DNA from 2 places in the Nonomuraea sp. NPDC001699 genome. Region 2 is predicted to be linked to the other one. Evidence: riboswitches for the same ligand, from Rfam matches in the RefSeq annotation. Region 2 holds a riboswitch; the other holds the start of a gene.

Region 1 (5,358 bases), on a different contig from region 2:
TCCAGCACGGGACGGCCGCCGAGCGGCGCGTGCTCGACGTCGCCGAGCAGCGCGGTCCACAGGGCCTCCAGCGGGGCCGAGGCGACCTCCTCCTTGCTGGCGAAGTTCCGGAAGAACGTGCGCTTGGAGATCTCGACCTCCGCGCACAGCTCGTCGAGGGTCACCTGGTCGAAGCCGCGCTCGGTGAACAGCGCGAGCGCGGTGTCCACCAGGGCGGCCCTGGTCTTGAGCTTCTTGCGCTCCCGGAGCGGCAGCAGATCGGCGGTCATCGTCCCCTAGTGTAGCCGGAGCGCATATGCCCCCTATAGGCTTATGCCACTCAGTGGCACTTTGGAGGGCATCATCATGCGCGCTTTGATCGTCGACCGTTCCGTTCCCGGGGGCCTGCGGGTGGGGGAGGCCCCCGAGCCGGTGCCCGCGCCCGGCCAGGCGCTGGTCCGGGTCACCGCCACGTCGCTCAACTACGGCGAGGTCAGGCACGGCCTCCAGGAGGCGCCCGAGGGCACGGTGCTGGGCTGGGACGCCGCGGGGGTCGTCGTCCAGGCCGCGGCCGACGGCTCGGGGCCGGCCGCGGGCACGCCCGTGGTCACGGTGGGCGAGAGTGGTGGCTGGGCCGAGCTGCGGGCCGTGTCGACCGACTGGATCGGGGTGGCGCCGCAGGACGCGGACCCCGGCGCGATCAGCACGATCCCGGTCGCCGGCGCCACCGCGCTGCGCGCGCTCGACCGTCTCGGGCCGATCCTGGGGCGGCGCGTCCTGGTCACCGGCGCGACGGGCGGCGTCGGACGGTACGCCGTGCAGCTCGCCCGGCTCGGCGGCGCGTACGTGATCGCCGCCACCGGCGACCCGGCCCGGCACGGCGAAGCCCTGCGCGCGCTCGGCGCGGACGAGGTCGTCGCGAGCCCCGCGGAGAGCGGCGGACGGCTCGACGGCGTCCTGGACCTGCTCGGCGGCGCCCCGCTGGTCGAGGCGTTCGACCAGCTCACCGAGGGCGGCACGCTGGTCGCCGTCGGCCACTCCACCGGCGAGGGGGAGAGCTTCCCGTTCGGAGCCCTGTTCGGCGGAGCCGACCGCCACGACCGTTCGCTCGTGACGTTCCACCTGCTCTACTGCCAGGGCCTGCGCCGCGACCTGACCTGGCTGGCCGGACAGGTCGCGGGCGGCACGCTGAGCCCTGAGATCACCTGGCGCGGCGGCTGGGACGACGCCACCGAGGCCGTGACCGCCCTCCTCGAACGCCGCGTGCACGGCAAGGCGGTGCTCGACCTGGCGTGAGAGAGCAGGGTCAGTCCCTGCCCCCGGGACCGCGCCGATCGCCGTACGCGGCCAGCGGCGCGGTCGCGAGAAGGCGGTCGCGGAAGGGGTGGGCGTCGAGGGCCTGGAGGGCGGAGGCGAGGACGTCGGCCAGCGGGACGGGGAGCTCGGCGTCCAGGGTGGCGATGGCGAGGGCGGTGGCCTGCCATTCGGCCTCGATGAGAGGGAGCGCGTCGCGGCATCGTCCGGTGAGGTGCACGATGCGCTGGCGGGCGTCGTCGGGGCCGGGGCGGAGGTCGAGGTAGCCGGCGCGGCGCATCTGGGTGACGGTCTGGCTGGCGGCGGAGTGGGTGACGCCGATGGCGGCGGCCAGGTCGCGGATGGTCATGGGGCCGGTCTCGACCAGGGCGCGGACGACGGGGGAGTAGCGGGGGCGGTAGTCGGGGAGCCCGAGGTCGGCGTACAGCCGGGCGATCGCGCCGTCGGTGCGCTCGTGGAAGGTGCGCATCAGGGTGCCGAGACTCTGGGTCATGTAGATATATTAGCGCTTATGTATTCCTCGATTGAGCCCTACGAGCAGGGCATGTTGGACGTGGGTGACGGCAACCTCGTCTACTGGGAGGTCAGCGGGAATCCGCATGGCAAGCCGGCGGTGATCGTGCACGGCGGGCCGGGCGGGGGCGCGTCCCCGGGGTGGCGGCGGTACCACGATCCCGAGGCGTACCGGATCGTCGTCTTTCATCAGCGTGGTTGCGGGAAGAGCACGCCTGATGCCGGGGAGCCGGAAACCGATCTGTCGGTCAACACCACGGCGCACCTCGTCGCCGACATGGAGCGGCTGCGGGAGCATCTCGGCATCGAGCGGTGGCAGCTCGTGGGGGCGTCCTGGGGGGCGACGCTGTCGCTGGCCTACGCCGAGCGGTATCCGGAGCGGGTGAGCGAGGTGATCCTGTTCGCGGTCACCGCCGGGCGGCCCTGGGAGATCGAGTGGATCACCCGGGACGTCGGGCGGATCTTCCCCCGGGAGTGGGAGCGGTTCCGCGACTTCCTGCCGGAGGAGGACCGGGGCGGGAACCTGGCGGCGGGCTACGCGAAGGCGCTGGCCGACCCCGAGCGGCGGGAGCGGGCGGCGATCGAGTGGTGTGCGTGGGAGGACACGCATGTGAGCCTCGACCCGGAGTTCCAGCCGAGCCGGAGATATCAGGACCCGGTGTTCCGGATGACGTTCGCCCGGCTGGTGACGCACTACTGGGGGAACGGGTGTTTTCTCGGGGAGAGCGATCTCGTTCGCGGGGTTACGCGGCTGGCGGGGGTGCCCGGGGTGCTCATCCACGGGAAGTACGACGTCAGCGGGCCCTTGGTGACGGCCTGGGAGCTGCACAAGGCGTGGCCCGGGAGCGAGCTGCACGTGGTGGGGGAGGGACACGGCGGGCTGGAGATGATCGACCTGCTGACCGCCGCGACGGACAGGTTCCGGGGCTGAACCACCGACAGCCCGGGCCGGCAAGGCTGTCAGGTGGTCACGCGAACAGGACGTCGGCTAGTTCATCGAGATGTGCACGTGGTCGTAGTGGTTCTCGGTGATGCTGCCGCGGTCGGACATCGCGCGCCAGCCCGAGCCCTGGTTGATGCGCTGCTTCCAGATCACGTACTTGACGCCGAGCTTGGCCTTGTTCTGCAGCGCCCAGGCGGCCAGGCGGTCGCCCAGGGCGTTGTTGACGGCGCTCGGCATGGTGCCGCCCGTACTCATCATGAAGTCGCAGGCCCGGCCGAGCGGGTGCTCGCCGCTGGAGCCGGACCGGAAGCAGCCCACCTCGTACGGCAGCGAGAAGCTCTTCTGCACCTGCGCGCGCATCAGCCGGGTGCGCGGCGTGATGTTGTCCGAGCCGGACGGCAGCTCGGGCGCCCAGCTGCCGTCGGACTTCTTGCCCGGCCCGAACGGCACGAGGTCCTGGAGCTTCTTCTTGATGTCGTCGATGACGTCCTGGGCGTCGTCGCGCTGCTCGGCCACCTCCGCCGTGCCCGCCTTGAGCTCGGCCGCGAGCGCGGTGGCGGCAGCGGCGGCCTTCTTCTGGTCGTCGCGGGCCTTGGCCACGCTGTTGACGACGGCCTGCTGCTCGGCGGTGAGCTGTTCGAGCATGGCCACGTTGTTGCCGTCCGGGGTCAGCATGAAGCCGGGCAGGGAGGCGTCGCGGTTCTGGTAGCGCATCCGGGCGATCTCGGCGACCCGCTGCTCGGCCGTGGCCACCGCCTGCTCGGCGGCGGTGAGCCGCTGCTGTGCCGCCGTGGCGGCCTGCTGGGCCTTGGCCAGCTCGACCCGCTTGAGGTTGTACGTCTCGATGAGCTTGTCCACCTTGCTGTTGAGCTGCTTGAGCTGGGCCCGCAGCTCGGCCTCGGACGGCTTGGGCGCGGCCGAGGCGGCGGCCGGATGGATGAGCAGCGCGGTGGCGGTGATGAGGCCGATGGCAAGACTCGCGGGGGTCGAAGCCGCCACGTGGGTGTTCCTCTCCCTCTGCCGGCCGGGTTAGCTGACGGGTTCGGGCACGGGAGCAGTCCCTACCACTTGCGCGGATTCACCCCGGATGCGATGGGTCCCCGGCTCCCGGGCAACACGCCCGGGATTAGGCGTACAACGACCGTTCTGGCCGATGTCTAACGGGATATTAGTGGTAGATCACGAGTCATGCGACTTTAAGGAGAAATCAATTAGTGATCAATTCGTGATCGCAACATGCGTGCAGCCTCCTCCGGCAGCACGTCGTTGACGAAGGCGCCCATGGCCGACTCCGAGCCCGCCAGGTACTTCAGCTTGCCGGGCGCCCGCCTGATGCTGAACAGCTCCAGGTGCAGGTAGGCCAGCTCGCGGCCGTACCGCACCGGCGCCTGGTGCCAGGCCGAGATGTACGGCATCGCCACCCCGAACAGCGCGTCCAGCGCCCGCAGCACCGAGGTGTACAGCGGCGCGAACGCGGCCCGCTCCTCCTCCGACAGCGCCGCCAGGTCGGGCACCTGCCGGTGCGGATACACGTGCACCTCGAACGGCCAGCGCGCGGCGGCCGGGACGAACGCCGTCCACAGCTTGTTGGAGGCGACCACCCGCGTGCCGGCGGCCCGTTCGGCGGCCAGCACGTCGGCGAACAGATTGCCGCCCGTGTACCGCGAGGCCGCTCCGAGCTGGAGCTTGGTGCGCGGGGTCACGTAGGGGTAGGCGTAGATCTGCCCGTGCGGGTGCGGGAGCGTGATGCCGATCTCCTCGCCCCTGTTCTCGAAGCAGAACACCTGCTCGACGCCCTCCATGCCGGACAGCTCGGCCGTGCGGTCGGCCCACGCCTCCATGACCAGCCTGACCTGGGCGTTGGAGAGCTTGGAGAAGGAGGAGGTGTGGTCGGAGGTGAAGCACACCACCTCACACCGCCCGACCCCCGGACGCACCTCACTCAACCCGCCGACATCCCCATAAGTCCCAAAATTTCCGGAGAAAGAGGGGAAGCGGTTCTCGAACACCACCACGTCATAGTCATGGGCCGGGATCTCCGACGCCCGCGTCCCGGACGACGGGCACAACGGGCACTCGTCGGCCGGCGGCAGGAACGTGCGCGTCTGCCGGTGACCGGCGATCGCGATCCACTCCTCGGTCAGCGGGTCGTAGCGCAGCTCGGAGGCCACCGGCCGCGGGTCGAGCGGACGCCGGTCGATCGCGCTCCGGTCGGCGTCGTCGCGCCGGTCGAAGTAGATCAGCTCTCGGCCGTCTGCCAGGTGGGTGATGGTGCGCTTCAAGGCGTGCCCTCCGCGATGATCAGTTCTCCGGCCCGTTCGGCCAGCTCGGTGCGTGCTTCCTCGGGCAGCCCCGCGTCGCTGATGACCACGTCGGCCTCGGTCAGCTCGGCGATCGTGCTGATGCCGACCGTGTTCCACTTGGTGTGGTCGGCGGGGACCACCAGCCGGTGCGCCGCGGCCACCAGCTCCCTGTCGGTCTCGGACTCCAGGAGGTTGGGCGTGGTGAACCCGGCGCGCAGGCTCATGCCGTGCACCCCGAGGAAGAGCGTGTCCACGTGCAGCCGGCGGATCGCCGCCACCGCCACGGGGCCGACGAGCGCGTCGGAG
Region 2 (5,358 bases):
TCCCGATGGGTGCGGCGCTCGCTGATCCCAAGCCCACTCTCAAGCAGGCCAAGGCTAAGCTGGAGAAGCTGAACGACAAGGCCGACAAGGTCGTCGACCGGTACAACACGGCGACCGAGCAGTACAAGAAGGCCAAGAACGCCTACACCAAGCTGAACGACCGTTACAAGCAGAAGCTGCAGACGGTCGCCGACCTGCGGGCCGACATCATCAGGGCGGCGGTGGACTCGTACAAGATGGGCGGGGACGTCGCGTCCCTGCCGGGCTTGATGGGCGCGGACGACCCCGAGAACCTGCTGGCCGGGATGGCCATGGCCGGGCAGCTCTCGCGCGAGCGGCTGGAGAAGCTGGCCGCCTTCGACCGCGAGAACAAGGGGCTCAAGGTCGAGCGCGACAACGCCGAGACCGCCCTGGCGGACGCCGACAAGGAGCGGGACGCGGTCCAGAAGGAGCGCGCCGAGGTCCTGAAGCTGGTCGGCGAGCAGAAGAAGCTCCTGGACAAGCTGGGGGCCTACAACCCGGGCAACCCCAACAGCACCGGCATCAAGTACACCGGTCCCGCCTCGGGCAACGCGGCCGCCGTTCTGCGCTTCGCCTTCGCCCAGGTCGGCAAGCCGTACATCTTCGGGGGCACGGGCCCGCGCGGCTACGACTGCTCAGGGCTGACCCAGGCCGCCTGGCGCGCGGCCGGCGTCTCGTTGCCGCGTACGACGTGGCAGCAGTGGGCCTGGGGCTCCGGACGCAAGGTGGACATCAAGGACCTCCAGCCCGGGGACCTCATCTTCAGCGAGGGGCTGGGGCACGTCAGCATCTACGCGGGCGGGGGCAAGATCGTCCACGCGCCGCAGACGGGTGACGTCGTGAAGGTCGTCCGGCTCTCGGACTATCGCCGCCCGCTGGTCGGAGCCATCCGCCCCTGACCTCCGGTCCACCGGGACTCCTCCCGACACTCGCCCTCGGCCGCCCGTCTCGAAGGCCGCAGGGACCACCGGCGTGCCCGCTCTTCCGGCCTGTGGGACGAAGGGGACAAAAGGTGTCAAAGGGCCCTGACAAGCGCCTGCGTCGGGAAGTGTGAGAAGGGTCACATTTAGGTAACGGAGCCTGTGGCTCCAGCAGGGGTTTCCTCCCTTACTCGTGCCTTTATTCGATCTTTACAACCTGACTCCCCCTTTGCACTTTCTTGACCCCTCGGCGTAGTTTCTGGCGTCGCGGTCGGCAAGCCATGCGAGCCGCGAATCGACATCGGAACCCCCCGATGTGGACCACATAAAAATCCGTCGGTCGCCGCCGATATCCCCATTCAGGCACATCAATCGAGTGGCGACCTGCCGAGTCCGTGCAGCCAGGAGGCACGGAGCCGGGGACCCAAAGATCCCGTCATCCCCCGGGATCAGGGGTGAATCGGCGCGTTCAGCGCCGTAGGGCGACTTCCAGGCCCGAATCCGTCAGCTAACCCGGTAGGCGTTCGTGGAAGACACAAGGAGAAATCCTGTCTACCTCCCTGCATAACCCCCGTCTGTCCCGTCTCGCCCTGAAGGGCGTCGCACTCACGATGACCGTGACGGCCGGAGGTGCGGTTCTCCATGCCGTGCCGGCCGGGGCGCAGACGGTGAGCGAATCGGCCGTCAGGCTCACCGCGGTGTCCAGCACCGCCGAGGCGGCCACCACCAGGTCGGCCAAGTCGGCGAAGAGCGCCAGGTCGGCCAAGGCGGCGAAGGCCGCCAGGCAGAAGGTGAGGGCCTACAAGGCCGTCGCCGTCGCCAAGCACCAGATCGGCGACCCGTACCGGTACGGGGCCACGGGTCCTGGTGCGTTCGACTGCTCCGGACTCGTCCAGTACGCCTGGAAGAAGGCCGGGGTGCGACTCCCGCGCGTGACGAGCAGCCAGTTCGCCCGCATTCGGCACAAGGTCTCCTGGCGGAAGCTCAAGCCGGGCGACCTGATGTTCTTCAACGGGCTGGGCCACGTCGGCATGTACGTCGGCCACGGCAAGATGATCCATTCGCCGAGGACCGGCGAACGGGTGCGCATCGACAAACTGGGCGGATGGCGGAAGTCGTCGTTCGTCGGCGCGGTGCGTCCCGGCGCGTGACAACAGGCCCCGCCCGGACCCTCCCCGGTCCGGGCCGGGGCCTGTCGCATGTCCGGCTTCCTGCTGCGAACCGCAGGTCCGGCCTTGCGGAGAGGGCGTGGGCCCGGTCTCGTGAAGGGGGCGTGCGGGCCGCGGGCCGACTAGCATCGGGCCGTGTCCTCGCAGGTGCGTCCGTCCCTCCGCGGTCCGCGTCTGCTCCTGTCCGTCCTGCTGCTGGCGGCGGTTCTCGTGGTCGCCGACGCGCCGCCCGGCGCCGTCCTGCCCGCCGGGGCGCGCGATCTGTGGGCCGGCGGCGGTCAGGTGGTCCGCGGCGGACGGTCCGTGGTCGTGGGGCATCGCGCCGAGCCCGGCGTGCTCGCCGATCTCGCCCGTCGCGCCGACCTCGCCGGTCGCCGGGTGTCCGCGCTGCTCGGCCGGCCGGTACGCGCGCTGGTCGTCGTACCGGACTCCGACGCCGAGGCGGCCGGGCTGGCGGGCACGGGCCCGCTGGACGGGCTGGCCGCGGTGGCCGACGGCCCGAGGGTGATCATCGTCCCCGGCTCCTTCGCTCGGCTCACCCCCACCGGACGCGACGTCGTCCTCACCCACGAGCTCACGCACGTCGCCGCGGGCACCGACCGGCTGCCCGTCTGGCTCTACGAGGGGTTCGCCGACTACGTGGCCTACCGCGACGCCGGACTCCCCGTCAGGACGGCCGCCGCCGAACTCGCCGCCGAAGTACGGGCCGGCCGACTGCCGAGCGAGTTGCCCGGAGCCGCGGCTTTCGCCCCCACGGCAGCCGACCCCGGACGGCTCGCGCGGGCGTACCAGGAGGCCTGGATGGCGTGTCGCTTCCTCGCAGACCGGTTCGGTGACGGGACCCTGGTACGGCTCTACCGTGATGCCCGCGTGGCCGGCGTCGATCAGGCGCTCGCCTCCGTGGGGCTGACCGCCGAGACACTGGCGGCACGGTGGCGCGAGTACGTACGAGAGCAGCTCGCGTGAAGGGGAGGCAGATGAGCGAGCGGAACGACCCGCCCCGGGAGGGGGACGAGCCTGCGGGAGCGGTCGCCAGAGGGGCCGACGAGCCCGGTACGGCGGTCGCGGCGGGCCACGGCGGCGGTGTGGCCATCAGGGACGACGAGGACGGGCGCCCCGGCGACGGCGGCCCGCCGGAACCCTCCGGCACCACCGAACCCCCTGAGTCCCCAGGTCACCCCGACGACCCGGACGACCCGGACACCTCCGGCCCCACCCCCGGCGAACGCCCCGACGCGGACGCCGACCCCGACACCGAGGACCCCCGCCACCTCCATCCCCCCACCCCCGACGAGCGCCCCCACGCGAAGGACGCCGAGAACCCCGCCGAGAACCCCGCCGAGAGCGCGGACGCCCCGGGCAAGCCCGGCAAGGGCCGAGGCGACGGCAAAGGCGGCAAAGGCGGCAAGCGTGGCAAGGGTGGTGAAGGCGGAAAGGACGGCACGGGCCGCCCCGGCGACCTGGTAGGAACGGCGGAACACCTGATCGCCCGAGAACGGCAACGCGCCGAATCCCGCTCCAGGCGCGCCGCAGGCATCGCCCTGGCCCTGGTCGGCGGCGTGATCCTGGCCGTGGCCGCGTTCACCACCCCGTGGCGGGTCCTGGCCGCCGGCGCGCCCGCCGTCACCCCCGACCCCGCCCGCGACTTCAGCGCCGCCCAGATCGCCAGGGCGCAGGCGTTCGACGCCGCCACCTCCCTGCCCGGCTACATCTCGCTCGGCCTCACGGTCCTGTTCGCCGGGCTGCTGGTCCTGACGCCGTTCGCGGCGAAGGTGCTGGGGGTGCTCAGGGGCCCGTGGTGGGTGCGGGTGGTCCTCGGCGTGGTGGTGCTCACCGCGATCACCGAGGTGCTGCGGTGGCCGCTCGGCATGTGGTTCGAGACGATCCTGCGCGACTACGGCCTGTCCACCCAGGACTGGGCGGGCTGGACCGTCGACCGGCTCAAGAACACCGGCGTCGGCGTGGTGCTGCTGTCCGTCATGCTGCTCGCCCTGGTGGCGCTGGCGCGCAAGGTGCGCCGCTGGTGGATCCCGGCCGCCGTGGGCGCGTTCGCGCTCACGCTGGGCGTGTCGTACGTCTACCCGGTGGTGTTCGAGCCGCTGTTCAACGACTTCACCTCCATGCCGCAGGGCTCGCTGCGGTCGGACCTGCTGGCCATGGCCGAGCGGGACGGCGTCCCGGTCAAGGACGTGCTGGTCGCCGACGCCTCGCGGCGCACCACGGCGCTCAACGCGTACGTGTCGGGCTTCGGGGCCACGCGCCGGATCGTCGTCTACGACACGCTGCTGAAGGCGCCGGAGTCGGAGGTCGAGCTGGTGGTCGCGCACGAGCTGGGCCACGCCAAGCACGCCGACGTGCTCGACGGCACGCTGCTCGGCGGCCTGCTGGCCGGGTGGGGCACGATCGTCCTGTTCCTGCTGGTCGGCCCGCTGCGGCGGCGTACGGGGATCGCCTCGGTCGCCGACCCGCGGGCGATCGGCGTGCTCATGGGCCTGATGACCCTGGGCTCGATGGTCACCGACCCGGCCCAGAACCTGATCACGCGGCACGTGGAGGCGCGGGCCGACGTGCACGCCCTCGACCTCACCAGGGACCCGGCCACGTTCGTCGCGATGCAAAAACGCCTGGCCATAACCAACATTTCCGACTTGTCGCCGGATGCGGTGGAATATGTGCTCTATGCCTCCCATCCCTCCACCCCCGAGCGCATCGCCCTGGCCCGGTCGTGGGCGAAGCTGAACGGCGTCCCCGAACCGTGACCAACGTGGTCTTCGTGACGAACGACTTCCCGCCCAGACCGGGCGGCATCCAGTCGTTCGTGCACGGACTCGCGCTCCGCACACCGGGTGTGGCGGTCTACGCCCCCACCTGGCCGGGGTGCGAGGAGTTCGACCGGCGTCAGCCGTACCGGGTCGTACGGCACCCGACGCGGCTGATGCTGCCCACTCCGGCCGTCGCGCGCACGGCGGCCGGGCTGGTGGCCGAGCACCGTGCCGAGACCGTGGTCTTCGGCGCGGCGGCGCCGCTCGGCCTGCTCGCGCCGCGCCTGCGCGCGGCGGGCGCGCGGCGGGTGGTGATGCTCACCCACGGCCACGAGGCGTCGTGGGCGGGCGCGCCGGGCTTCCGTTCGGTGCTGCGCAGGATCGGCGCGCACGCCGACGTGGTCACCTACCTGGGCGACTACACGCGCGAGCGCCTGGCGGCGGCGATCCCCGCGCACAAGCTCGTACGCCTGGCGCCCGGCGTCG

The links. A riboswitch is a leader RNA that binds a small molecule or an ion and turns the genes downstream of it on or off. The one in region 2 is predicted to bind cyclic di-AMP.
Region 1: it holds a riboswitch for cyclic di-AMP, as region 2 does, so the genes downstream of both, ACWCSU_RS21705 (coiled-coil domain-containing protein) here and ACWCSU_RS12270 (C40 family peptidase) in region 2, are expected to answer to the same signal.

What each region holds. Positions count from the first base shown of each region.
Region 1 is NZ_JBSFGF010000006.1:513,891-519,248, forward strand. Features, by position in the region: gene ACWCSU_RS21685 (TetR/AcrR family transcriptional regulator) at 1-269, opposite strand, end outside; gene ACWCSU_RS21690 (zinc-binding dehydrogenase) at 346-1,275, shown strand; gene ACWCSU_RS21695 (MarR family winged helix-turn-helix transcriptional regulator) at 1,286-1,786, opposite strand; gene pip (prolyl aminopeptidase) at 1,805-2,737, shown strand; gene ACWCSU_RS21705 (coiled-coil domain-containing protein) at 2,795-3,748, opposite strand; cyclic di-AMP (ydaO/yuaA leader) riboswitch at 3,754-3,892, opposite strand; gene galT (galactose-1-phosphate uridylyltransferase) at 3,961-5,031, opposite strand; gene ACWCSU_RS21715 (DeoR/GlpR family DNA-binding transcription regulator) at 5,028-5,358, opposite strand, start outside.
Region 2 is NZ_JBSFGF010000003.1:446,294-451,651, reverse strand. Features, by position in the region: gene ACWCSU_RS12275 (C40 family peptidase) at 1-920, shown strand, start outside; cyclic di-AMP (ydaO/yuaA leader) riboswitch at 1,317-1,479, shown strand; gene ACWCSU_RS12270 (C40 family peptidase) at 1,610-2,092, shown strand; gene ACWCSU_RS12265 (hypothetical protein) at 2,246-3,076, shown strand; gene ACWCSU_RS12260 (M48 family metalloprotease) at 3,088-4,869, shown strand; gene ACWCSU_RS12255 (glycosyltransferase family 4 protein) at 4,866-5,358, shown strand, end outside.